DNA from 3 places in the Kluyvera huaxiensis genome. Region 3 is predicted to be linked to each of the others. Evidence: predicted binding sites of a transcription regulator. Region 3 holds the regulator's gene; each other region holds the start of a gene.
The links. The regulator CRP, encoded in region 3, controls carbon source genes, mostly activating them, when cyclic AMP is high. The targets are predictions, from matches to a motif close to ATGTGANNNNNNTCACAT.
Positions count from the first base shown of each region.

Region 1 (7,644 bases), on a different contig from region 3:
AATTAATGACGGTCACCGCCACGCAGATAAATGACCCAGTATGTCAACCCAACCAGCAAACCGCCGCCGATAATGTTCCCAATAGTGACAGGAATCAGGTTATCGGTGATGAAATGCATCACGGTCAGGTGAGAGAAATTTTCCGGAGATGAACCGACAGCGGTCCAGAATTCCGGGCTAGCAAAATCGCGTATTACGATACCCATAGGGATCATAAACATGTTTGCGATACTGTGCTCAAAACCGCTGGCAACGAACATGGCAACCGGTAAGACCATAATCATGGCTTTATCCATTAGGCTGCGACCAGAGTAGCTCATCCAGACTGCCAGGCAGACCATCAGGTTCGCCAGGATGCCGAGAGCAACGGCTTCGATAAATGTGTGATGCAGTTTGTGGTCAGCGGTTTGCAGGACGTTTAGTCCCCAGCCGCCATTGGCTGTCATATATTCACCGGACAGCCACATGAGCAGTACGAAGAGCAGGCAACCCACCAGGTTACCAACATAGACATTGAGCCAGTTTTTTGCCAGTTGACCCCAGGTGATTCGGCCGCTGGCTTTCGCTACCACGATAAGCACGGTCGACGTGAAGAGGTCGGCGCCACAAATAACGCAAAGAATGAGGCCTAGTGAGAAGCAGATACCACCAATCAGTTTCGCAATGCCGAACGGCATGCCAGCTGTACCCGTGGTTGCTGTAATATAAAATACAAAAGCAATCGAGATGAAAACGCCCGCAGTAATCGCCAGATAAAAGGTTTTCAGCGGATGCTTGGTTGCTTTATAGACACCTGCTTCTTCGGCAACTTTGGCCATTGCAGCAGGGAGAAGTAGATCAAAAGGGTTGTCAGCTTTCACACTAACTCTCTCTTTTTATTTAATCGGCGACGAGATACTAACAAAGCATTATAGATGAGAATTTGATATAGATCATATCTCGCCTGGCTTATAGGCCTGCAAGTTGGATGGTTTTTCAACGAAAGCAGGGTAAATTATTGAATTTAATTATAAAAATAAATTTTAAGATTTACAAATTCAGTTGAATTTTTTCTTTACCCTTCATTTTGCTAGTTAATTAAAATGGAGTAATGATCAAGTAAATTAACAATAAAAGTAAGCTACTAATAATTGAGTTTACTTATCTTTAACTTTATTTTCACACTCTGCTGGGGCGAAGCGCGGAAATAAAAAAAGGGGCCAACAAGTGGCCCCGTAATATAACGTAGAGTGTATGTTAAACCTACTTTTTCTGCGGGATCGTGTTACTTCGCCCAGAACGCGGCTTTCGCACGCTGCAGTTTTTCGTAAGCCTGTAGCAGTGACTGATGCGCCGGGAAGGTTTTTAACGAACCGTCGACCGGCTGCAGGCCATAGAACGCCTCTTCGCCGCTGAGCGCGGCGCTGGCTGCTTCTACAGCGTCTGCGCCGTACATACGCACGAATGCGTTGAGGTATTGCAACGGTTCGCGTTCTTCTTCCTGAGACAGCAGCAGCAGCGTCTGCAGGCAACGGTAGTAATTTGCACGCTCTGCGCTAAAGACCGAAGCGTTGAACTCCATCGTCCATTCGGTCCAGATCAGCGCTTGTTCCAGATCGCCACCCGCCAGTGCGAGCATCGCTTTCAGTTCACCAACACGCAGGGTGTACCAGCCGTTATCTGAACCCGTCGCCAGGCCCAGCAGCTCGCGCACGCGAGTGAAGTCATCCAGCCCTTCGTCATCGATCTGCTCGATCAGGTTCAGGTACTCTTCTTTTTCCCACTCGCTGCCCGGCAGGGATAGAATGGTTTCGCGCAGGTGGCTACCCATATTGTTATTGGCCAGCCACAGATCTTCTGCCGGATAGATATCAGACATACCCGGTACGATGATGCGGCAGGCGTAGACGCTCAGGTGCTCATAGTCGGCGATATACACTTCTTTATCTTCTTCGTTGAAGATAGCCATCAGCGTTGCGAACTCTTCTTCGGTGGTACCGGAGAAGCTCCAGTCGGCGAACGGATAGTCGGCATCCTGCTTGAACAGATCCCAGGAGATAGAACCGCTGGAATCAATGAAGTGGGTTTCCAGGTTGGTATGTTCGGCCACTTCTTCATCATCGAAGGTTGGCGGGGTGAACACGTCGAGATCTTTCAGACCACGGCCCTGAAGCAGTTCGGTAACGGTACGCTCCAGCGCAACGCCGAAGTCCGGGTGCGCGCCGAAAGAAGCGAAGCAGGTACCGTTCGCTGGGTTGAACAGTACAACGCAAATAACCGGGTATTTACCGCCCAGTGAACCATCGTATGCAAAGATTGGGAAACCTTCCGCTTCCAGTTTAGCGATGGACTCAACGACGCCAGGATAACGAGCCAGCACTTCGGATGGAATTTCCGGCAGGCTGATGCTCTCGGCAATGATGCGGTTTTTGACGTAACGCTCGAACACTTCCGACAGCCCCTGAACGCGAGCTTCGTTACGGGTGTTGCCCGCAGACATGCCGTTAGAAACGTACAGGTTGGCGACGATGTTCATTGGGATATAAATGGTTTCACCGTCTGACTGACGAGTGAATGGCAGACCGCACACGCCGCGATCGTCGTTCCCGGACTGCAGATCGACCAGCATGCTGGCGGTCAGCTGATCGTCTGGATCGTAGAATGCGCGCAGGCGTGCATCGAGCAGGCCTTCCGGCACGTCGTCATTTTCGGTCAGCGGGAACCATTTTTCGTTCGGATAGTGCACGAACGGGCCGTTGGCGATCTCTTCGCCCAGCCAGAAGTCGGCAAAGAAATAGTTGGTGGAGAGACGTTCAAAGTACTCACCCAGCGCTGACGCCAGCGCTGCTTTTTTGGTGGCGCCTTTGCCGTTGGTAAAGCATAAAGAGCATGCCTTATCACGAATATGCACCGACCAGACGTTAGGAACAGGGTTCAACCAGGAGGCTTCTTCGATATCAAAACCCAGGTCGAGCAGCTTTTGCTGGAAGCGAGCGATGGAATCTTCCAGCGCGGCATCTTTGCCGGGAATATAGGTCTGCGTCATAGCAATCTCTTTTGTCGTACGGAAAGCGCGCAATGATACGGGTTTTGCGTGACAGGTGCTATCTCCGGCGAAAATAAAAGGTAGGACTATGCTTATAGGCAATAACCTATTGTTAAGGCATAGAAAAGATGAAAGCGTTTGATCTTCAACGGATGGCGTTTGACAAATTCCCGCCCGAATTTTTAGGCGAAGTGGCGTTAAGAACCCTCTTTACCTTTTTACTGGTCTTTATATTTCTCAAAATTACCGGACGGCGTGGCGTCCGGCAGATGTCACTTTTTGAAGTACTGATAATTCTGACGTTAGGATCGGCTGCGGGTGACGTCGCTTTTTATGATGATGTGCCTCTGGTGCCGGTTTTGGTGGTCTTCGTCTCACTCGCATTGCTTTATCGTCTGGTTATGTGGCTGATGTCGAAAAGTGAAAAGCTTGAGGACTTGCTCGAAGGTAAGGCCATTGTCGTTGTGGAAGAGGGGCAGCTCGCGTGGGAAAACGTCCGTAAAGCGAATATGACCGAGCTGGAGTTTCTGATGGAGCTGCGTCTGAACAGCGTCGAACAGCTGGGACAGGTGCGGCTGGCTATCATGGAGACCAACGGGCAGATCAGCGTGTTTTATTACCGCGATGATGACGTCAAACCGGGGATGTGTATTTTGCCGGAGAGCTTTGCGCCGCGGTTCAAGGTGATGCCAGAGTCGGGGGAATTCGCTTGTGCGAGATGTAGTCATGTCGCCAGCCTCAAGGTGGGTTGCCGTCAACTATGTCCTCGCTGTGCGAATCCGGTATGGACGAAGGTTAGCCGGGCGAAACGCGTCGCCTGACAGCCATTTTGTCGGTTTTGACGCAATCGAGCGGCAGAATGTTTTGTGTGACAAGGGCCACAATTCGCCGGTGGAAAGTTTTAGACATTGCGGCGCGTGTCACTGAATGATAAAACCGATATCCACAGTTATTACTTATGGCTTTTAGCGTGGTGAGGGAAAATGGCTCAGGTTTTTAATTTCAGTTCAGGTCCGGCGATGTTACCGGCAGATGTTCTTAAACTGGCGCAGCAAGAACTTTGCGACTGGAACGGGTTAGGTACGTCGGTAATGGAAGTCAGCCACCGTGGTAAAGAGTTTATCCAGGTGGCAGAGGAAGCAGAAAAAGATTTCCGCGACCTGCTTAATATCCCTTCCAACTACAAAGTATTGTTCTGCCATGGCGGCGGCCGCGGTCAGTTTGCTGGCGTTCCGCTGAATATCCTGGGTGATAAAACTACCGCAGACTACGTTGATGCCGGCTATTGGGCTGCCAGCGCGGTCAAAGAAGCAAAAAAATACTGCACCCCGAACGTTATCGATGCGAAAGTCACCGTAGACGGCAAGCGCGCGGTGAAACCGATGCGTGACTGGCAGCTCAGCGATAACGCGGCCTATCTGCACTTCTGTCCAAATGAAACTATCGATGGTATCGCCATTGAAGAGACGCCGGACTTTGGCAAAGACGTGGTTGTTGCCGCCGATTTCTCCTCCACTATCCTGTCTCGCTCGATTGACGTGAGCCGCTACGGCGTTATCTACGCTGGCGCGCAGAAAAATATCGGCCCTGCCGGTTTAACGCTGGTGATTGTACGTGAAGACCTGCTGGGTAAAGCCCACGTTGCCTGCCCATCAATCCTCGACTACACCGTGCTTAATGACAACGATTCCATGTTCAACACGCCGCCGACCTTTGCCTGGTATCTTTCAGGGCTGGTGTTCAAATGGCTCAAAGAGCAGGGCGGCGTCGAGGCAATGGATCGTATCAATCAGCAGAAGGCCGATCTTCTGTATAGCACCATTGATGGCAGCGATTTCTACCGCAACGATGTAGCCAACGCTAACCGCTCCCGCATGAACGTTCCATTCCAGCTGGCCGATAGCGCGCTGGATAAACTGTTCCTCGAAGAGTCATTTGCGGCCGGTCTGCATTCGCTGAAAGGCCACCGCGTGGTAGGCGGAATGCGTGCTTCTATCTATAACGCGATGCCGCTGGCAGGCGTACAGGCGCTGACGAACTTCATGCAAGACTTCGAACGCCGTCACGGTTAATCTGGTTTTATCTATTCATCCCCACGGTTACGCCGTGGGGTTTTTACTTCTGTTTTAGAGAGTTGAGTTTCATGGAATCCCTGACGTTACAACCTATTGCGCGTGTCGACGGCACCATTAATCTGCCCGGTTCTAAAAGCGTGTCGAACCGCGCACTGCTGCTGGCGGCATTGGCGCATGGCACGACCGTGCTGACCAATCTGCTGGACAGTGATGATGTTCGCCATATGCTGAACGCGCTTAAGGCTCTGGGAATTCACTATACCCTGTCTGCTGACCGCACCCGCTGTGAAGTGACCGGCAATGCGGGCATGCTGCAGTCCTCAAACGAGCTGGAGCTGTTCCTCGGCAATGCGGGTACGGCGATGCGTCCGCTGGCCGCCGCTTTATGTTTGGGCACGAATAACATCGTACTGACCGGCGAGCCGCGTATGAAAGAGCGCCCAATTGGTCATCTGGTTGATGCGCTGCGTCAGGGCGGGGCCCAGATTGACTATCTGGAGCAGGAAAACTACCCGCCGCTGCGCCTGAAAGGTGGTTTCACCGGAGGTAACGTTGAGGTTGACGGCAGCGTATCCAGCCAATTCCTCACCGCGCTGTTGATGACCGCGCCGCTGGCTCCACAGGACACCACGATAAGCATTAAAGGCGATCTGGTATCTAAACCCTATATCGATATCACTCTGCACCTGATGAAAACCTTCGGTGTGGAAGTGGATAACCAGAACTACCAGCGCTTTATTGTGCGTGGTAACCAACAGTATGTCTCTCCAGGTCAATACCTGGTGGAAGGGGATGCGTCTTCTGCCTCCTATTTCCTTGCTGCTGGCGCGATTAAAGGCGGCACCGTGAAAGTGACCGGTATTGGTCGTCACAGCGTTCAGGGCGATATCCGTTTTGCCGATGTGCTGGAAAAAATGGGTGCTACCGTGACCTGGGGCGATGATTTTATTGCCTGTACTCACGGCGAGCTCAACGCTATCGACATGGACATGAACCATATCCCTGATGCGGCCATGACCATTGCCACTGCGGCACTGTTTGCTAAAGGCACCACCACGCTGCGCAATATCTACAACTGGCGCGTTAAAGAAACTGACCGTCTGTTTGCCATGGCGACTGAACTGCGCAAAGTGGGTGCTGAGGTAGAAGAGGGCGAAGACTACATTCGCGTTACACCACCAGCGTCGCTGAATTTTGCTGAAATCGGCACCTATAACGATCACCGTATGGCGATGTGTTTCTCACTGGTGGCGCTGTCCGACACGCCCGTGACTATTCTCGACCCGAAATGTACGGCGAAAACCTTCCCGGACTATTTCGAACAGTTGGCGCGCATTAGTACCCTGGCTTGATCGTTGCTCTACCCGTAAAAAAACGCACTTTCCGGGCTGGCATCTTGCCAGCCCACTATACTTATCTATTCTCTTGTACTTCCTGGGGCTAATTCTGGAATTCGCAGACAAAAGTAACCGTCGAGCGCAGAGATGCGTATAATGCGCGGCGTTTACGTTGAATATGCCTTTTATTAAGGAGATAGAGATGACGGCAATTGCCCCGGTAATTACCATTGATGGCCCAAGTGGCGCGGGTAAAGGCACTCTGTGCAAAGCCATGGCAGAAGCATTGCAATGGCACTTACTGGACTCAGGCGCGATTTATCGCGTGCTGGCTTTAGCTGCGTTGCATCATCATGTCGACGTGACGTCGGAAGATGCGCTGGTTCCACTGGCAGTTCACCTGGACGTTCGCTTTGTTTCGACCGACGGGAAGCTGGAAGTTATCCTTGAGGGTGAAGACGTCAGCGGTGAAATCCGCACCCAGGAAGTTGCCAACGCGGCTTCGCAGGTTGCCGCATTCCCCCGCGTTCGCGAAGCGCTGCTGCGCCGCCAGCGTGGATTCCGCGACGAACCGGGCCTGATTGCCGATGGTCGCGATATGGGTACAGTGGTCTTCCCTGATGCTCCGGTAAAAATCTTCCTTGATGCTTCATCGGAAGAACGTGCTAACCGCCGCATGCTACAGTTGCAGGAAAAGGGCTTTAGTGTTAACTTTGAGCGCCTTTTGGCAGAGATAAAGGAACGTGACGACCGCGATCGTAATCGTGCTGTTGCGCCACTGGTTCCTGCCGCCGATGCTTTAGTGTTGGATTCCACCACCTTAAGCATTGAGCAAGTAATTGAAAAAGCGTTAGACTATGCGCGCCAGAAACTGGCACTCGCGTAAAACGCGACAGAATTTGTAGTACCCCCGTTGCAATGGATTGACAGCGGGTATGTGAAACAACCCCATCCGACAAGGTGTCAGGTGGACGTTAAATCTAACTTCGAAGATTAAACATGACTGAATCTTTTGCTCAACTATTTGAAGAATCTTTAAAAACAATCGAAACCCGTCCGGGTTCCATCGTTCGTGGTGTTGTTGTTGCTATCGACAAAGACATCGTTCTGGTTGATGCGGGCCTGAAATCTGAATCTGCAATCCCTGCAGAGCAGTTCAAAAACGCAGCCGGCGAGCTGGAAATCCAGGTCGGTGACGAAGTTGACG
Region 1 covers NZ_JBEFLV010000003.1:303,029-310,672, forward strand. Annotated here, with positions in the region: gene focA (formate transporter FocA) at 3-860, opposite strand; gene ycaO (30S ribosomal protein S12 methylthiotransferase accessory factor YcaO) at 1,265-3,025, opposite strand; gene ABOC97_RS05365 (DUF421 domain-containing protein) at 3,154-3,846, shown strand; gene serC (3-phosphoserine/phosphohydroxythreonine transaminase) at 4,009-5,097, shown strand; gene aroA (3-phosphoshikimate 1-carboxyvinyltransferase) at 5,169-6,452, shown strand; gene cmk ((d)CMP kinase) at 6,640-7,323, shown strand; gene rpsA (30S ribosomal protein S1) at 7,437-7,644, shown strand, end outside.
Region 1: a site for CRP is predicted at 3,892-3,909, ahead of serC (3-phosphoserine/phosphohydroxythreonine transaminase). Genes of this name have one in related genera too.

Region 2 (7,644 bases), on a different contig from region 3:
GCCCAGCTATTCATCCAGATTACTGCCCATAGTCCGGCTACGCAAAATGCATCAAATATTGAGCAAGCGTTCAAAGCCCTATGTACAGAATTGAAAGCGCAAGGCAGTATAAACGTGATCAATTATTCACAGCATGATGAACAGGATGGAGATGAGTAATGAACCCACTGAAAGCCGGTGATATCGCACCGAAATTTAGTTTGCCCGATCAAGACGGCGAGCAGGTAAATTTGACCGACTTCCAGGGACAACGTGTTCTGGTCTATTTCTACCCGAAAGCGATGACCCCTGGCTGCACCGTGCAGGCTTGTGGCCTTCGCGACAATATGGACGAACTGAAAAAAGCGGGCGTAGAGGTTCTGGGTATCAGCACCGATAAACCAGAAAAACTGTCCCGTTTCGCCGAAAAAGAGCTGCTTAACTTCACGCTGCTCTCCGATGAAGATCATCAGGTCTGCGAACAGTTTGGTATCTGGGGCGAAAAATCCTTCATGGGTAAAACCTATGATGGCATTCACCGCATCAGCTTCCTGGTGGACGCTGACGGTAAAGTTGAACATGTGTTTGATGACTTCAAAACCAGCAATCACCACGACATCGTGCTGGGCTGGTTGCAAGCGAACGCGTGATAGACCAATGAATTAAAAAAGCCGACGTAATGTCGGCTTTTTATTATCAGGACTCTTCGTCTACCGCCAGACCGTCCGGCCAGGCATGAACCACCGCCTTAATCAGCGTCGCGAGTGGAATCGCAAAGAAGACGCCCCAGAACCCCCACAGCCCACCGAAAATCACCACCGACAGAATAATCACCAGCGGATGCAGGTTTACTGCCTCAGAGAATAGCACCGGCACCAGCAGGTTGCCGTCCAGCCCCTGAATAATCAGATACACCGCGAACAGACTCCAGAATTCGGTGCCAAGACCGAACTGGAACAGCGCTACGCAGACCACCGGAATCGTCACCACAAACGCCCCGATGTAAGGAATCAGTACCGATAGCCCCACCAGCACCGCCAGCAGCAGCGAGTAGTTGAGGCCAAACATCAGGAAACCAAGCCAGGTGGCGATACCCACCACCACCATTTCCAGCACTTTGCCACGGATATAGTTGGTGATTTGCTGGTTCATCTCTTTCCATACCTGCCCTGCCAGCCCGCGGTTACGCGGCAGCACCCGGCGAACGGCATTAAGCATTTGCTCTTTGTCCTTAACCAGGAAAAAGACCATCAGCGGCACCAGCACCAGATAGACCGCCAGCGTTAACAGCCCGACCAGCGATGCGACCGAATACTTCACCACCGAGTCGCCCATGGTCAGCATACGGCTGCGCATATTTTCGGCCATCGCGTCGATAATGCCCGCATCCATTAGCGCCGGATAGCGGCGCGGCAGCGTGGCGGCAAAGTCAGACAATTTATTGAGCATGCCCGGCATATCATGGATGAGATTAATCCCTTGCTGCCAGGCAATTGGCATCACCACGAATGACATCAGCAACAGGATGCCGACGAATAGCACCAGCACGACGCTGGTCGCCCAGCGTCTCGACCAGCCCAGACGCTCCAGACGCACGGTAGGCCACTCCAGCAAATACGCCAGAACCAACGCCACCAGTAGCGGCGCCAGCAGGCCGCTGAAGAAAAATAGAATGCAAAAACCGGCCAGCAGAATCACCAGCAGCGCTATCGCTTCGGGGTCGCTAAATCGGCGACGGTACCACTGCATCAACATCTCGAGCATAAATCTATTCCCTGAGGCCTGTGCTTTCATACAGAACGTGAATTGTATCTAAGTGTCACAAAAAAGACTCCGCTTTTTATAATTATCCCACAATCACGCAATTATCATTTTCAATGATGAAGCAGATAGATACACTCGCAGAGCGGCTTTTTACGGAACGTAAGGGTACGCTATTGGTCAAAACAGGCACATCCCACATTACAGGACAGAGGTTATGTTCAGGCAGTTGAAAAAAACGCTGTTGGCATCCCTTATTGCGACGCTTGCACTCGGTCAGATAGCCCCTGCATTTGCGGACTCAACGGACAATCTGCCGGATATGGGCACGTCCGCAGGAAGTACGCTCTCCATTGGTCAGGAGATGCAAATGGGGGATTACTATGTTCGTCAACTGCGCGGAAGCGCACCGCTGATTAACGACCCGCTGTTAGTTCAATACATTAATTCGCTGGGTATGCGGCTGGTATCGCACGCCTTTTCAGTCCGTACGCCATTTCATTTCTATCTGATCAATAACGACGACATCAACGCCTTCGCCTTCTTTGGCGGTAACGTGGTGCTTCACTCCGCACTATTCCGCTACTCGGATACGGAGAGCCAGCTGGCGTCGGTGATGGCGCACGAAATCTCCCACGTGACCCAGCGCCACCTGGCGCGTGCGATGGAAGACCAGAAACGTAACGCTCCGCTAACGTGGGTCGGCGCGCTAGGCTCGATCCTATTAGCAATGGCAAGCCCGCAGGCCGGTATGGCAGCGCTGAGCGGTACGCTTGCAGGTACCCAACAGGGCATCATCAGCTTCACCCGTCAGAACGAAGAAGAGGCCGACCGCATTGGTATTCAGGTATTGCAGCGTTCGGGCTTTGACCCGCAGGCCATGCCAGCCTTTATGGAAAAGCTGCTCGACCAATCTCGCTACTCTTCGCGTCCGCCGGAAATGCTGTTAACCCACCCCCTGCCAGAGAGTCGTCTGTCGGATGCGCGTAACCGCGCCAACCAGATGCGTCCGGTGGTGGTGCAGTCCTCTGCCGATTTCTACTTCGCCAAAGCACGTACGCTCGGCATGTATAATTCCGGCAAAAATCAGCTCGGCACCGACCTTCTCGACAGTTGGTCGAAAGGCAATATTCGCGAGCAGCATGCCGCCCAGTACGGACGGGCACTGCTGGCAATGGAAGCCAAAAACTACGCGGAAGCCAGCAAACAGCTACAGCCGCTGCTCAGCGCCGAGCCGCAAAACGCCTGGTATCTGGATCTCGCCACCGATATCGACCTCGGCCAGAACAAAGCGACGGAAGCCGTCAACCGCTTGAAGAATGCCCGCGAGCTACGTACCAACCCGGTATTGCAATTAAACCTCGCCAACGCCCTGCTCGAAGCCGGTCAGCCAGGGGAAGCTGCGACCATACTGAACCGCTACACCTTTAACTATAAAGAAGATACCAACGGCTGGGATCTGCTAGCCCAGGTGGAAAACAAGCTGGGTAATCGCGACCAGGAATTAGCCGCTCGCGCCGAAAATATGGCGCTGGTTGGAAGGCTCGATCAGGCCATTTCGCTGCTTAGCGCTGCCAGCGCGCAGGTTAAGCTACGCAGCCTGGAGCAGGCGCGCTACGATGCCCGCATTGACCAGCTGCGCCAGTTGCAAGAGCGCTTCCGCCCTTATCAGAAAATGTAACAGGAGAGACTATGACGGATTCGGTCACCATCTACCATAACCCGCGCTGCTCAAAAAGCCGCGAGACCTTAAGCCTGTTGAAGGACAACGGCATCGAGCCAAGCGTGGTGCTCTATCTGGAGACACCGCCGGATGCCGCCGCGCTGCGCAAGCTGCTAAAAATGCTGGGCATGACCAGCGCTCGCGAGCTGATGCGCCAGAAAGAAGATCTTTATAAGGCGCTTAATCTTAGCGACAGCCAGCTTAGTGAAGAGGCATTAATCCAGGCGATGATCGACAATCCCAAGCTGATTGAGCGCCCAATTGTCGTTAGCAACGGTCAGGCGCGAATTGGTCGCCCACCGGAACAAGTACTGGAAATTGTTCGCTAGTTTCCATTAAGGCCGCAGCGCTTCCAAAAAGGCCTGCGGCGTCATATTCCCCAGTTTTTTCTGTTCCTTTCCGCGATTAAAAATCGAACACAGCCTGGCGACCAGTTCATCCGGCGTGCAGATCCGCGCGGCGGGAATAATTTCTGCCAGCGGCAGCGTCACCTGAACCGCTAATCGCTTATTTACCGCCTGCGTCGTGCGCCCGGAAATTCCCCGCTCGCTCAACCGATGACTGAGCGCATTCACCAGCCCCTCGTTCAACCACTCGTCGGTTTGTATCTCAACAGATTGGATATCACCCGGGAACTGCGCCAATATCTCATCCAGCCAATTCACCACCAGGGAAGAAGACATACCGGAATAGATTCGCGCATAGCACCAACCGCTAACCGGCTCCTGCGCCCACAGTAAATGGTGGTCGCCATCGTCATCCATGTGCAGCGATAAAAAACGGTAGTGCAGCGTCAACGACTGCGCTTTGGCTCCCGCCTTTAGCGCTTTTTTGCCGCACAGCACCTCACCGGTCCCCCGCTGATACGAAGGCTTCAGATAGCGATTTAACGTTGCGCGGGACAGCGGGATCTCAAGCCCCTCCACCACCATAAACAGCAGATCGTCCAGCGGAGCCCGGAGTATTTCCCGTAAAGCGTTAATCAATACAATCTGCTCTTGTCTCATCGCTTTGTGTACAACAACGGGAGTGGTACTCCGATCCGCCGTCTGCTCCCGATTTCGCCAGCGGCGTACCGTCGTTACCGAAATCCCCAGCTCACGCGCCAGTTCACGGTCGCTTTTATCCGACTCCTGCAGATACTTCCTGACTCTAGGCGTCGTCGTGGCGTTGGCGTGCAGCTTAATTTCCATAAAAACCCTTTCGTTTTTCGTGACTAATCATATGAGATTTACATATATTAAGTCGATACGATGTGACCCGTTTCACCTTTCCACTTTCGGTTTTCTTCAATAATCCCTTCGTCGTTTTCTATTACATAACACACACAATGTCCGTTAATCTTATACGGAGTTCACAATGAACAATGTTCTGGGATTTTTAGAAGAGAAATTGATGCCGATTGCCGCGAACACCGCGCAGCAGCGTCATCTCGGTGCCATTCGCGGCGCATATGTCTCCTTCATGCCTTTCATTATCGTTGGTTCCATTCTGCTGGTTATTTCGTCGTTCCCGAATCAGGCCTATCAGCAGTTTATGTCTCACTACTTTGGTGCCAACTGGAGTGCCATCATCGAGATCCCGTTTAACGCGGTGTTCTCCACCATGTCACTGTTTATCAGCTTCCTCGTTGCCTACCGCCTGGCCGAACACTACGAGAGCGATCGCCTCTCGTGCGGCATCCTGGCACTGGTCAGCTTCTTAATACTGACGCCGTTTATCAAAGTCGCCGAAAATGGCGGCATCACCGTGATGCCGGTCGAATGGATTGGCACCAAAGGTCTGTTTGTTGCCATGATTGGTTCGCTGCTGTGGACCGAGCTGTTCTGCTGGCTGAAGCGCAAAAAGCTGGTTATCAAGATGCCAGAAGGCGTGCCGCCTGCGGTGCAAGAGTCATTCGCCGCGCTGCTCCCAGCATTAGTGGTAATGATTCTGGTGCTGGCTATCCGCATCGGTTTTGAAAACACTCACTATCAGACCATCCACCAGTTTATTTATGACGTGGTTGCAACGCCGGTTCGCCACTTCGGCACCTCCTATTTCGGCGCGCTGATGACGGTCTTCAGTATCACTATTCTGTGGTCGGTGGGCATTAACTCCGGCTCAATGGTCAACGGCATCATTCGCCCACTGTGGATGGAAAATCAGACCGATAACATCGCTGCCATTCAGGCCGGTGTTACCCCGCCGCATATCATCACCGAGCAGTTCTTCGACATGATCTGGATGGGCGGTGCCGGTGCAACGTTGTCGCTGGTTATCGCGATGCTGATTTTTGCCCGCAGTAAAAGTATGCGCGAAGTGGCGCGACTTGGTGCCGGGGCCTCGGTCTTTAACATCAACGAACCGGTGCTGTTTGGCCTGCCGGTTATCATGAACCCTATCATGCTGATCCCGTTCAACCTGGTGCCGCTGGTACTGGTGACGATTCAGTATGTAGCAATGAAAATTGGCATGGTCGCGGTGACTACCGGGGTGTTTATTCCATGGACGCTGCCGCCAGTCATCAGCGGCTTCGTCGTCACCGGACATATTTCCGGCAGTGTGATGCAAATACTCAACCTGCTGATTGGCGCGATGCTGTATCTGCCGTTTATGCGCATCCTCGACAAGCAGTACCGCAGTGCAGAAATAAGTGAAACTCAGGGATCTAATACGCTAGCAAAACAGGAGTAAGTGATGTGGGGAATAATTGCAACCTGGCGTATGGCGCTGGAAGGGGTTAGCGAATCAGCCACGGCGCTGGCTAGCGGGAATAAAGCGACGACCTCAGTGGTGGATGCCGTAGTCGCCGTGGAAGATTTTCCATTCTACAAATCAGTCGGCTACGGCGGACTGCCTACCGAGAATGGCGAAGTCGAACTTGACGCCGCATGGATGGACGGCGATACGCTGGCCTTCGGCGCGGTGGGCAATCTGGTCGATATCGCCAACCCGGTAAAAGTGGCCCACGCGCTGGGCCGCCAGCGTTATAACTCACTGCTGGTCGGCCAGGGCGCGCGCGAATGGGCGCTAAGCCAGGGGTTTAGCGATAAAAAAATGCTCACCGAGCGAGCAATGCAGCACTATCGTAAACGCTGCCGCGAGACGCTGGATAAGGGGCTCAGCCCGTACGACGGTCATGACACCGTTGGCGTCATCGCGCTGGATAAACAAGGTTCGATGAGCGTGGCAACCTCCACCAGCGGCCTGTTTATGAAAAAGCGCGGGCGCATTGGCGACTCACCCATCATCGGTTCCGGGTTCTACTGCGACAGCGAAATTGGCGCAGCAACGGCGACCGGCGTCGGTGAAGACCTAATGAAAGGCTGCACCAGCTATGAAATCGTCCGCCGCATGGAACAGGGCATGACCCCGCAGCAGGCGGCCGATTCGGTGGTATACGAGCTGGAAGATAAGCTGATGTCGCGCTTTGGTCGCGCAGGCGACCTGTCCGTCGTCTGTATGAACCGCAAAGGCGAGTTTGGTGCAGCCACCAATATCAAAACCTTCTCTTTTGTGGTGGCGACCGCGACCCAGCCGCTGACGGTATTCCGCGCCGAACGCATCAAAGAGAAAACCCACTACCAGCCGGTGGACGATGCCTGGATGCAGGCCTATGCCGACCGCATCCGCGCGCCCATCGAGGAGTAAATGATGATTAACTACCGTCTATTCACAACGCTTTCCAGCGAACTGGCGCAGGGCCACCTCATTACTTTTCCCGGCAGCCCTCTGCTAAAGGAAAACCTGTTGCAGGATAATCCGCTCATTGCGGAAATGACTGAGCTGGCCGAACACGGCAAACTCGCAGATACCCGCTTCGGCTGCGGGCCATTCGCTCGTATCACCCTCATTCCGCTCAGCGCCTGGCAGGACAGTCTTACCGACTCACTGCTGACGTATCTGCGTCCGCTGTTTTCCGCCCCGGTCTGCGATGAGGTGCTGCTGGACTGTAGCGATATTGATGACACGGTGCTGGCAAAAAACCTGCGTTTTCTCTTCAATCAGGCGCACAAATTGACCGACCTGGGGTTAAAAAAACTGCCCAGCAGCAGCGTGCATCTTCGCCGTATCAACGCCTATTGTGCGGGCACAGATGCATCGCGCATGGAGAGGGTCTTCAACCAGCAGCAGGCCATCGCCAACGGCATGGTTGCCGCGCGTCGGCTGGCGGATATCCCGTCGGAACAGTGCACACC
Region 2 covers NZ_JBEFLV010000002.1:116,959-124,602, reverse strand. Annotated here, with positions in the region: gene ABOC97_RS02715 (glycine cleavage system transcriptional repressor) at 1-159, shown strand, start outside; gene bcp (thioredoxin-dependent thiol peroxidase) at 159-629, shown strand; gene ABOC97_RS02705 (AI-2E family transporter) at 676-1,743, opposite strand; gene bepA (beta-barrel assembly-enhancing protease) at 1,958-3,421, shown strand; gene arsC (arsenate reductase (glutaredoxin)) at 3,433-3,792, shown strand; gene ABOC97_RS02690 (helix-turn-helix domain-containing protein) at 3,799-4,656, opposite strand; gene ABOC97_RS02685 (PTS sugar transporter subunit IIC) at 4,823-6,139, shown strand; gene ABOC97_RS02680 (N(4)-(beta-N-acetylglucosaminyl)-L-asparaginase) at 6,143-7,096, shown strand; gene ABOC97_RS02675 (leucyl aminopeptidase family protein) at 7,100-7,644, shown strand, end outside.
Region 2: a site for CRP is predicted at 4,717-4,734, ahead of ABOC97_RS02685 (PTS sugar transporter subunit IIC). Genes of this name have one in related genera too.

Region 3 (7,644 bases):
GCCGTGGCGAAGATCGTTAGCTAGTCCGTCGTTTTAACCAGCCGCCTTGCCGTGGTCTCTGTCGCCAGGCCACCGAAGAGATGGTGTGCATGGTGTTCAGATGCCCCAGAATACGCTGGAGATGCTGTTCCATGGTGCTCAATGGCCCATGGGACAGTGCATCCGGCGACTCCATAATGTTGACCTCACCGCTGCTTCCCGCTTCATCGTATTCCAGACGCTGCTGACAGCGCTGGAGCGCAATTTCACTCGACTCCAGATACTGTTGCGCCAGATTAGGCGTCAGCATCTCATGCTCGCGCGCCAGCGTGGTCATGGCGTTGATATGTTCGACGATAAACTGACTGTGGGTGACCCACAGCTTCATATCTTCCAGATAGCGCGAGTTAAAGCCCGGTTCCTGCATCGCCTGATTGAGGGTGTTAAACAGCGTGTTATGCGCCTGGTTTACGCGCATACGCAGATACGCCAGTTTAGGTGCCTGCGGATCGGGGCTTAAAATCAGGCGGATAGCTTCCTGATCGGCCTCCAGCGCGGCCTGAGCGTTCTGCCGTAGCTGGCCGCTTTGCCACTGGGGCCACAGCCAGAGCATGCCGCCGAAGGCAATCAGGCAGCCGATGATGGTGTCGATAAAGCGGGCAACGATAAATTGCTCGCCGTTGAGCGTTAGTATTTGCAGCGTGTATACCGCGGTGACGGTGAACCCGACCGTCGCCCAGCCGTAGTTGCGGCGAATAATCAGATAGCTGCCAAGCGTGATAAGCAGCATCCCGGAGAGTGCCAGCCCCTGCGGCGTATGGAAGTGCAGGGCGAAGGCGGCGATCACCAGGCCTGCCAGGGTTCCCGCCGCTCGGTGGAAGATACGTACCCGAGTTGCCCCATAGCCGTTTTGCGTCACCAGCAGTACCGTCATCAGGATCCAGTACGGCTTGGGTAAATGCAGGGCTGTGCCCATCAGGCTGGCAATACTCAGCATCACGCTTAGCCGCGCGGCGTTACGCAGCGCCGGGGATTTCAGCGACAGATAGCTTTTCAGCGCCGGGAAAAATGGCAGTCGGCGCTCTTTGTCAGCCATCAGATTGCGTGGATACAGCGGGCGCTGCGCGCGCAGCACTTTGGCGATGCGGCTAAAGTGCCAGGCGCAGAATTGGCCAACGGGGTTATCCGGGTGCTGGTGGGCAATTTTTTCCAGCGCGCCAATCTGCTTTTCCATCGTGAAGCGGCTGGGGTAGCGATGGTAGAGAATATCGTCTGCCAGTACGCGCAGGCGGGCGGCGACGGTCTGGGCGTTCCAGCGGATCACGGCTTCGGCGTGGCTACGTTCAACCAGTTTTTGCACCTCTTCCGGTTGATGCAGGCTAACGGAAATGTGCTCTTGTAAATCCAGCCCAACCTGAAACGCCCGCAGCAGACGCTTGTAATCGTTGTGCTGATTGGCCGCCAGCATATGCAGCTGCTGGTAGCACTGGGAGATTAAATCCACCACCTTCTGCTGACGGTTTAACAGCGGGGGCAGCGCGGTGCTGGGATCGGTATGCTGGGTCAACAGGCTGTACTTTGCTTCACAATAGTCGGCAAGTTGACGATAGAGCAGACTTAGCGATTCGCGCAGCGGCTGTTCCCGCCACATCCAGAACCACCACCAGTTGAATAAACCGAACCACAGTGTACCCAGAGCGTAGAGCAGCAACGGCTGCCAGATAGGCATATTGCCGGCGAGGCTGAGGGTGAAAATAGAGGCAATAAGCGATGCCGGCAGCAGACGCCCGTGCAGCGCGCTGATCTCCGCCGTCACGCCGAGAATCAGCGCAAGCCCGGTCAGTATTAACGGCAGCGGGATTTCATGCTCCAACAGCAACTGTACGGCAAGACTGCATCCGGCAAACAGGCAGCCACCGATAGTCAGACGTTTAAAAAAACGTTTATGCGGTGTATCAAGACCGGCGATATTGCAGCAGGCGGGAACCAGTGAAAACAGGAGGCCTTGCTGAAGGTGGCCGAGAATCAGGCCGATGGCAACCGGCAAACATAACACCAGCGTTTGCCGCAGTGCATAGTTGACTTCCGGATGGTAAATCAGCCTGCGCCACATAAGGGGATAAGTAAAAACGGCATATTGTTTAGACAATATGCCGTTTTAGCGGGATCAGCGGGTACCGTAAACGACAATGGTCTTGCCGTGTGCGGAGATCAGGTTTTGATCTTCCAGCATTTTCAGAATACGGCCCACGGTTTCGCGGGAACAACCGACGATCTGACCGATTTCCTGACGGGTAATCTTGATCTGCATACCGTCTGGGTGGGTCATGGCGTCAGGCTGTTTGGCCAGATTCAGCAGAGTCTGAGCGATACGCCCGGTCACATCCAGGAATGCCAGGTTACCCACTTTTTCAGAAGTAATCTGCAGACGACGTGCCATTTGCGAAGACAGGCGCATCAGGATGTCTGGGTTAACCTGAATCAGCTGACGGAATTTTTTATAAGAGATTTCAGCAACTTCACAAGCGGTTTTTGCTCTTACCCATGCGCTGCGTTCCTGGCCTTCTTCAAACAGGCCTAACTCACCGATGAAATCGCCCTGGTTGAGGTAAGAGAGGATCATCTCTTTGCCTTCTTCATCCTTGATGAGTACAGCCACTGAGCCTTTTACGATGTAATACAGCGTCTCTGCCTTTTCACCCTGGTGAATCAGCGTGCTCTTCGATGGGTACTTATGAATATGGCAATGAGACAAGAACCATTCGAGAGTCGGGTCTGTTTGCGGTTTGCCAAGCACCATGCGCGGTTATCCTCTGTTATAAGCTCTTCCCAGCGGCAAAACCTTGCAGCCACTGGTTGCAATAGTATCCTTCCCGTTACCTGGGAAGTCGGCTGTCGAATAGCGCCGCAGCCTGTAATGTGATGTCCTCTGCATACATGCAGTACGTTTATGTATTACCGTAGCATCCCGACTGTTTTAGCATAGCTTTAGCCGCGTGTCTCCTGGTGTCTCGCTTCAGCATGACGGGGATCGCCTTCCGTTGCGAGAATTGTTATGTGCGCGTAATCTGAGAAGAAAATTGCAACCTGGGAGTTAAAAATTATGCAAGCACGTGTGAAATGGGTTGAGGGGTTAACCTTCCTCGGTGAGTCTGCTTCAGGACACCAAATTCTGATGGACGGCAATTCTGGTGATAAAGCGCCAAGCCCTATGGAAGTGGTGCTGATGGCCGCGGGTGGCTGTAGCGCCATTGACGTGGTTTCTATTTTGCAAAAAGGTCGCTACAACGTGACCGACTGTGAAGTGAAGCTGACTTCCGAACGCCGTGAAGAGGCTCCGCGCCTGTTTACCCATATCAATCTGCACTTCATCGTGACTGGCAAAGAGCTCAAAGACGCGGCGGTATCGCGTGCGGTCGATCTCTCTGCCGAGAAGTACTGCTCCGTGGCGCTGATGCTGGAGAAAGCGGTCAATATCACCCACTCTTACGAAGTTATCGAGGGGTAATCCCCTCGACGTTAATTTCGACCTTCCATCAGACGCTGCACCAGCGGCGTCATGATGAGTTCCATCGCCAGCACCATCTTCCCGCCGGGCACCACCAGCGTGTTCATATGTGAGATGAATGACCCCTGCAGCATGGCTAATAGCCATGGGTAATCGATCCCTTCCAGATTGCGGAAATGAATCACCACAAAACTCTCATCAAGCGACGGAATACTTTTCGCGGCGAACGGGTTTGAGGTGTCTACCGTGGGTACGCGCTGGAAGTTGATATGGGTGCGAGAAAACTGCGGCGTAATGAAGTTGATGTAATCTTCCATTGAGCGCACGACGGAGTCCATCACCGCCTCGCGGGAATGGCCGCGCTCGCTGGTGTCACGGATCATTTTCTGGATCCACTCTAGGTTAACGATAGGCACTACGCCCACCAGCAGATCGACATGGCGCGCGACGTCGTGCTGCGGCGTGACGACGCCGCCGTGCAGCCCTTCATAAAACAGCACATCGGTCGGTTCCGGCAGCGGCTGCCACGGGGTAAATGTCCCCGGCACCTGATTCCACGGTACCGCTTCATCGTAAGTGTGTAGGTATTTGCGTGATTGCCCCTTACCGTTCACGCCGTAGTCGCGAAAGGTTTGTTCCAGCAGGCCGAAATCATTGGCGTCCGGGCCGAAGTAGCTGATATGGCGGCCCAGATCGCGGGCTTTACGAATCGCCATATCCATTTCAGGACGGGTATAACGGTGGAAGCTATCCCCTTCAACTTCTGCAGCTCGCAGATTGAGTTGAGCGAAGATTTTACGAAATGCCAGGCTGGTGGTGGTGGTTCCCGCTCCGCTGGAGCCGGTGACGGCGATAACTGGATGTTTGGCAGACATGCGAATAACTCCCTGAACAGGCTATCGGAAGCGGGGCGTGCTTCCGATAAGTATAGTTAACCGCGAAATTGGTTACGGGGCATGATGTTGACGGTCTCGTGAAGTTCAGACCACACCAGCACCGCTTCGCCTGTTTGTAGCTGGTGTTTTACGTCGGCGACCTTTTGCGCAAGTGAACGCTCATATTCACCATAATCAGTGCCTTCGCGCAAGACAAAGCTTTCAATCAATCTATCCAGCGTTTCCGGGTCGAGGTCCTGCCAGGGAATCATCATGCTTTCGTCCCAAGCCAGGCCATTAGCCAGGCGGGGATGCGTTTCTCCAGCCACATTTCCGGGTGGCGAAGGGTGCCGCCGATAAATCCGACGTGGCCGCCATGCTCGGTTAACTGGTACTCCACGTTATCCGGCAGCTCTTCCTGGGCGGGAATAGAGTGGTGATCCATAAACGGATCGTCTTTGGAATGGATGATAAGCGTCGGCTTGGTGATTTTGCTTAACGTCGGCATCGCGCTGCACTGGCGGTAATAGTCGATAGCATCGGCGAAACCGTGGATCTTCGAGGTGATCGAATCATCAAATTCACGGATGCGACGCATGCTCTTCAACTGGCGCAAGTCAACCGGCAGCGAGCCAGGGTAGGCTTTGAGTTTACGTGCCGCATTGCCTTTGAGCAGGTTCAGCAAATAGCGCTGATAGACGCGCGAGAAGCCTTTATCCATATGGTAGCTACAGGCTTCGAGCATAAACGGCGCGGAGACGATCACCGCCGCATCAATCGGGACCTCATCACCTTCTTTTGCTAGCAGGCAGGCCAGCATATTACCGCCGAGTGAATAACCGACTGCGGCGGTTGGCGCGGGGCCAAACTCACGCGCCAGCCAGCGTAAGAACCAGCTACCGTCTTCCGTTTCACCGGAATGGTAAATACGGTTCAGGCGGTTAGGTTCGCCGCTGCAGCCACGAAAATGCATCACCACGCCCAGCCAACCCTGCTGTTTTGCGGCATTAATCAGGCCGTGGGCGTAAGGGCTATGCAGGCTGCCTTCCAGACCATGAAACACCACCAGCCGCGGTTTATGCCGCGCGGCCTCGGGATCTTCGCTCCACGCTAAATCGACAAAATCGCCATCGGGCAGTTCAAGGCGCTGCCAGCATGGCGTGAACTGCAGCTTGCGGCGGATAAGCCGTGGCAACATCGTCTGGAGATGACGATTGCTGACGCCGCGCATCGGCACAAAGTCCGCGCTGCTTGAGGTGTCGATATTGAGGTCGTGGTGGGTTGTTTCAGTCATAACTCGGCGATGTTTACTTAAAATCTGGCGCCTACTATACCGCCACTTTGCCATTGTGTTTATGAAAATGAGGCATCAGTAGCCTTTTTTGCCCCTGCTGAATCTGATCCTAATCACAAATTGTTACTTCAATTATTACTCTCAGGCTAATGATTGGTGCCTACGCTTAATTGATGACTTTCTCACCAGGGTGCACACTCTTTCCAGTGTTAAGCAATCAAAATGATTAGCTGAATCAGGAGGTTAATAATGTTATCTGGGCAAACACCAGCACGCGTCTGGAACACACGTCGCACTGAAAAACAGCGGCGTCTGGCTTCCATTCCGGTGCAGGGCAAGGTCCTGCCGACCGCAGACCTGACCGCCATGCTGGAAAAACTGATCGCGCCGGGTGATCGCGTGGTATTAGAAGGCAATAACCAAAAGCAGGCAGATTTCCTGTCCCGCATGCTGGCTGAGGTTAACCCGCAGATCGTGCATGATTTGCATATGATTATGCCAAGCGTCGGGCGCAGTGAGCATCTGGATATCTTTGAAAAAGGCATCGCCCGCAAGCTGGATTTCTCCTTCTCCGGTACGCAAAGTCTGCGCATCTCACAGCTGCTGGAAGATGGCCTGCTGGAAATCGGTGCTATCCACACCTACATCGAGCTTTATTCCCGTCTGTATGTCGATCTCTCACCAAACGTGGCGCTGATTGCCGGTTTCAAAGCTGACCGTAAAGGCAACCTCTACACCGGGGCAAGTACTGAAGATACCCCCGCGCTGGTGGAAGCCGCTGCGTTCCATGACGGTATCGTCATCGCCCAGGTTAACGAACTGGTGGACGATGAGTGCGATCTGCCGCGCGTCGATATCCCGGGATCGTGGATTGACTATGTGGTTGTGGCCGACAAACCGTTCTTCATCGAACCGCTGTTTACCCGCGATCCGCGCCTGATCAAACAGGAACATATCCTGATGGCGATGATGGCCATCAAAGGGATCTATGCGGAGCACCAGGTACAGTCGCTCAACCACGGTATCGGTTTTAACACCGCGGCGATTGAACTGCTGCTGCCAACCTACGGCGAACAGCTCGGCCTGAAAGGCAAAATCTGTAAACACTGGACCCTGAACCCGCATCCGACGCTGATTCCGGCGATTGAAAGCGGCTGGGTTGAGAGCGTGCACTGCTTCGGCGGCGAACTGGGGATGGAGGAGTATATCCGTGCTCGTCCAGACATCTTCTTCACCGGTGCCGATGGTTCCATGCGTTCTAACCGCGCGTTCTGCCAGTTGGCAGGTCAGTACGCGGTCGACATGTTCATTGGTTCTACCCTCCAGGTGGATGGTTATGCCAACTCCTCAACGGTAACTCGCGGCCGTCTTTCTGGTTTCGGCGGTGCGCCAAATATGGGCCACGACCCGCACGGTCGCCGCCATGCAACGCCAGCCTGGCTCAACATGATTACCGAACCAGACCCGATGCAGCGCGGTAAAAAACTCGTCGTGCAGATGGTTGAAACCTTCCAGGCCGGTGTGAAACCAACGTTTGTAGAAAAACTCGATGCGGTTGAAGTGGCGAAAAGCTCCGGTATGCCTCTGGCTCCGGTGATGATCTACGGCGACGACGTGACCCATGTGCTGACCGAAGAGGGGATTGCTTACCTCTATCGTGCCGAAAGTCTGGAAGAGCGTCGTGCGATGGTCGCGGCGGTTGCCGGGATTACCGACATCGGTCTGGGTGTTGACGCGAAACGCGTTGCCGCACTGCGCCAGAGCGGCAAGGTCGTTTATCCAGAAGATATGGGCATCCGTCGTACCGACGCCACCCGTTCTCTGCTGGCGGCCGGTAGCGTGTCTGACCTGGTTGAATGGTCCGGCGGTCTTTACAACCCACCTGCGAAATTCCGGAGCTGGTAATGAAACTTCTGCCCCAGATTCACGTTGAAGGCGGTGCCGAATGGCTGGCGCGAACCGCCACGCAATGTCTGATTGACGAAGCA
Region 3 covers NZ_JBEFLV010000023.1:48,246-55,889, forward strand. Annotated here, with positions in the region: gene argD (bifunctional acetylornithine/succinyldiaminopimelate transaminase) at 1-24, shown strand, start outside; gene ABOC97_RS19970 (YccS/YhfK family putative transporter) at 17-2,092, opposite strand; gene crp (cAMP-activated global transcriptional regulator CRP) at 2,147-2,779, opposite strand; gene ABOC97_RS19980 (OsmC family protein) at 3,083-3,487, shown strand; gene ABOC97_RS19985 (phosphoribulokinase) at 3,499-4,362, opposite strand; gene ABOC97_RS19990 (YheU family protein) at 4,419-4,637, opposite strand; gene ABOC97_RS19995 (hydrolase) at 4,634-5,656, opposite strand; gene mdcA (malonate decarboxylase subunit alpha) at 5,906-7,561, shown strand; gene ABOC97_RS20005 (triphosphoribosyl-dephospho-CoA synthase) at 7,561-7,644, shown strand, end outside.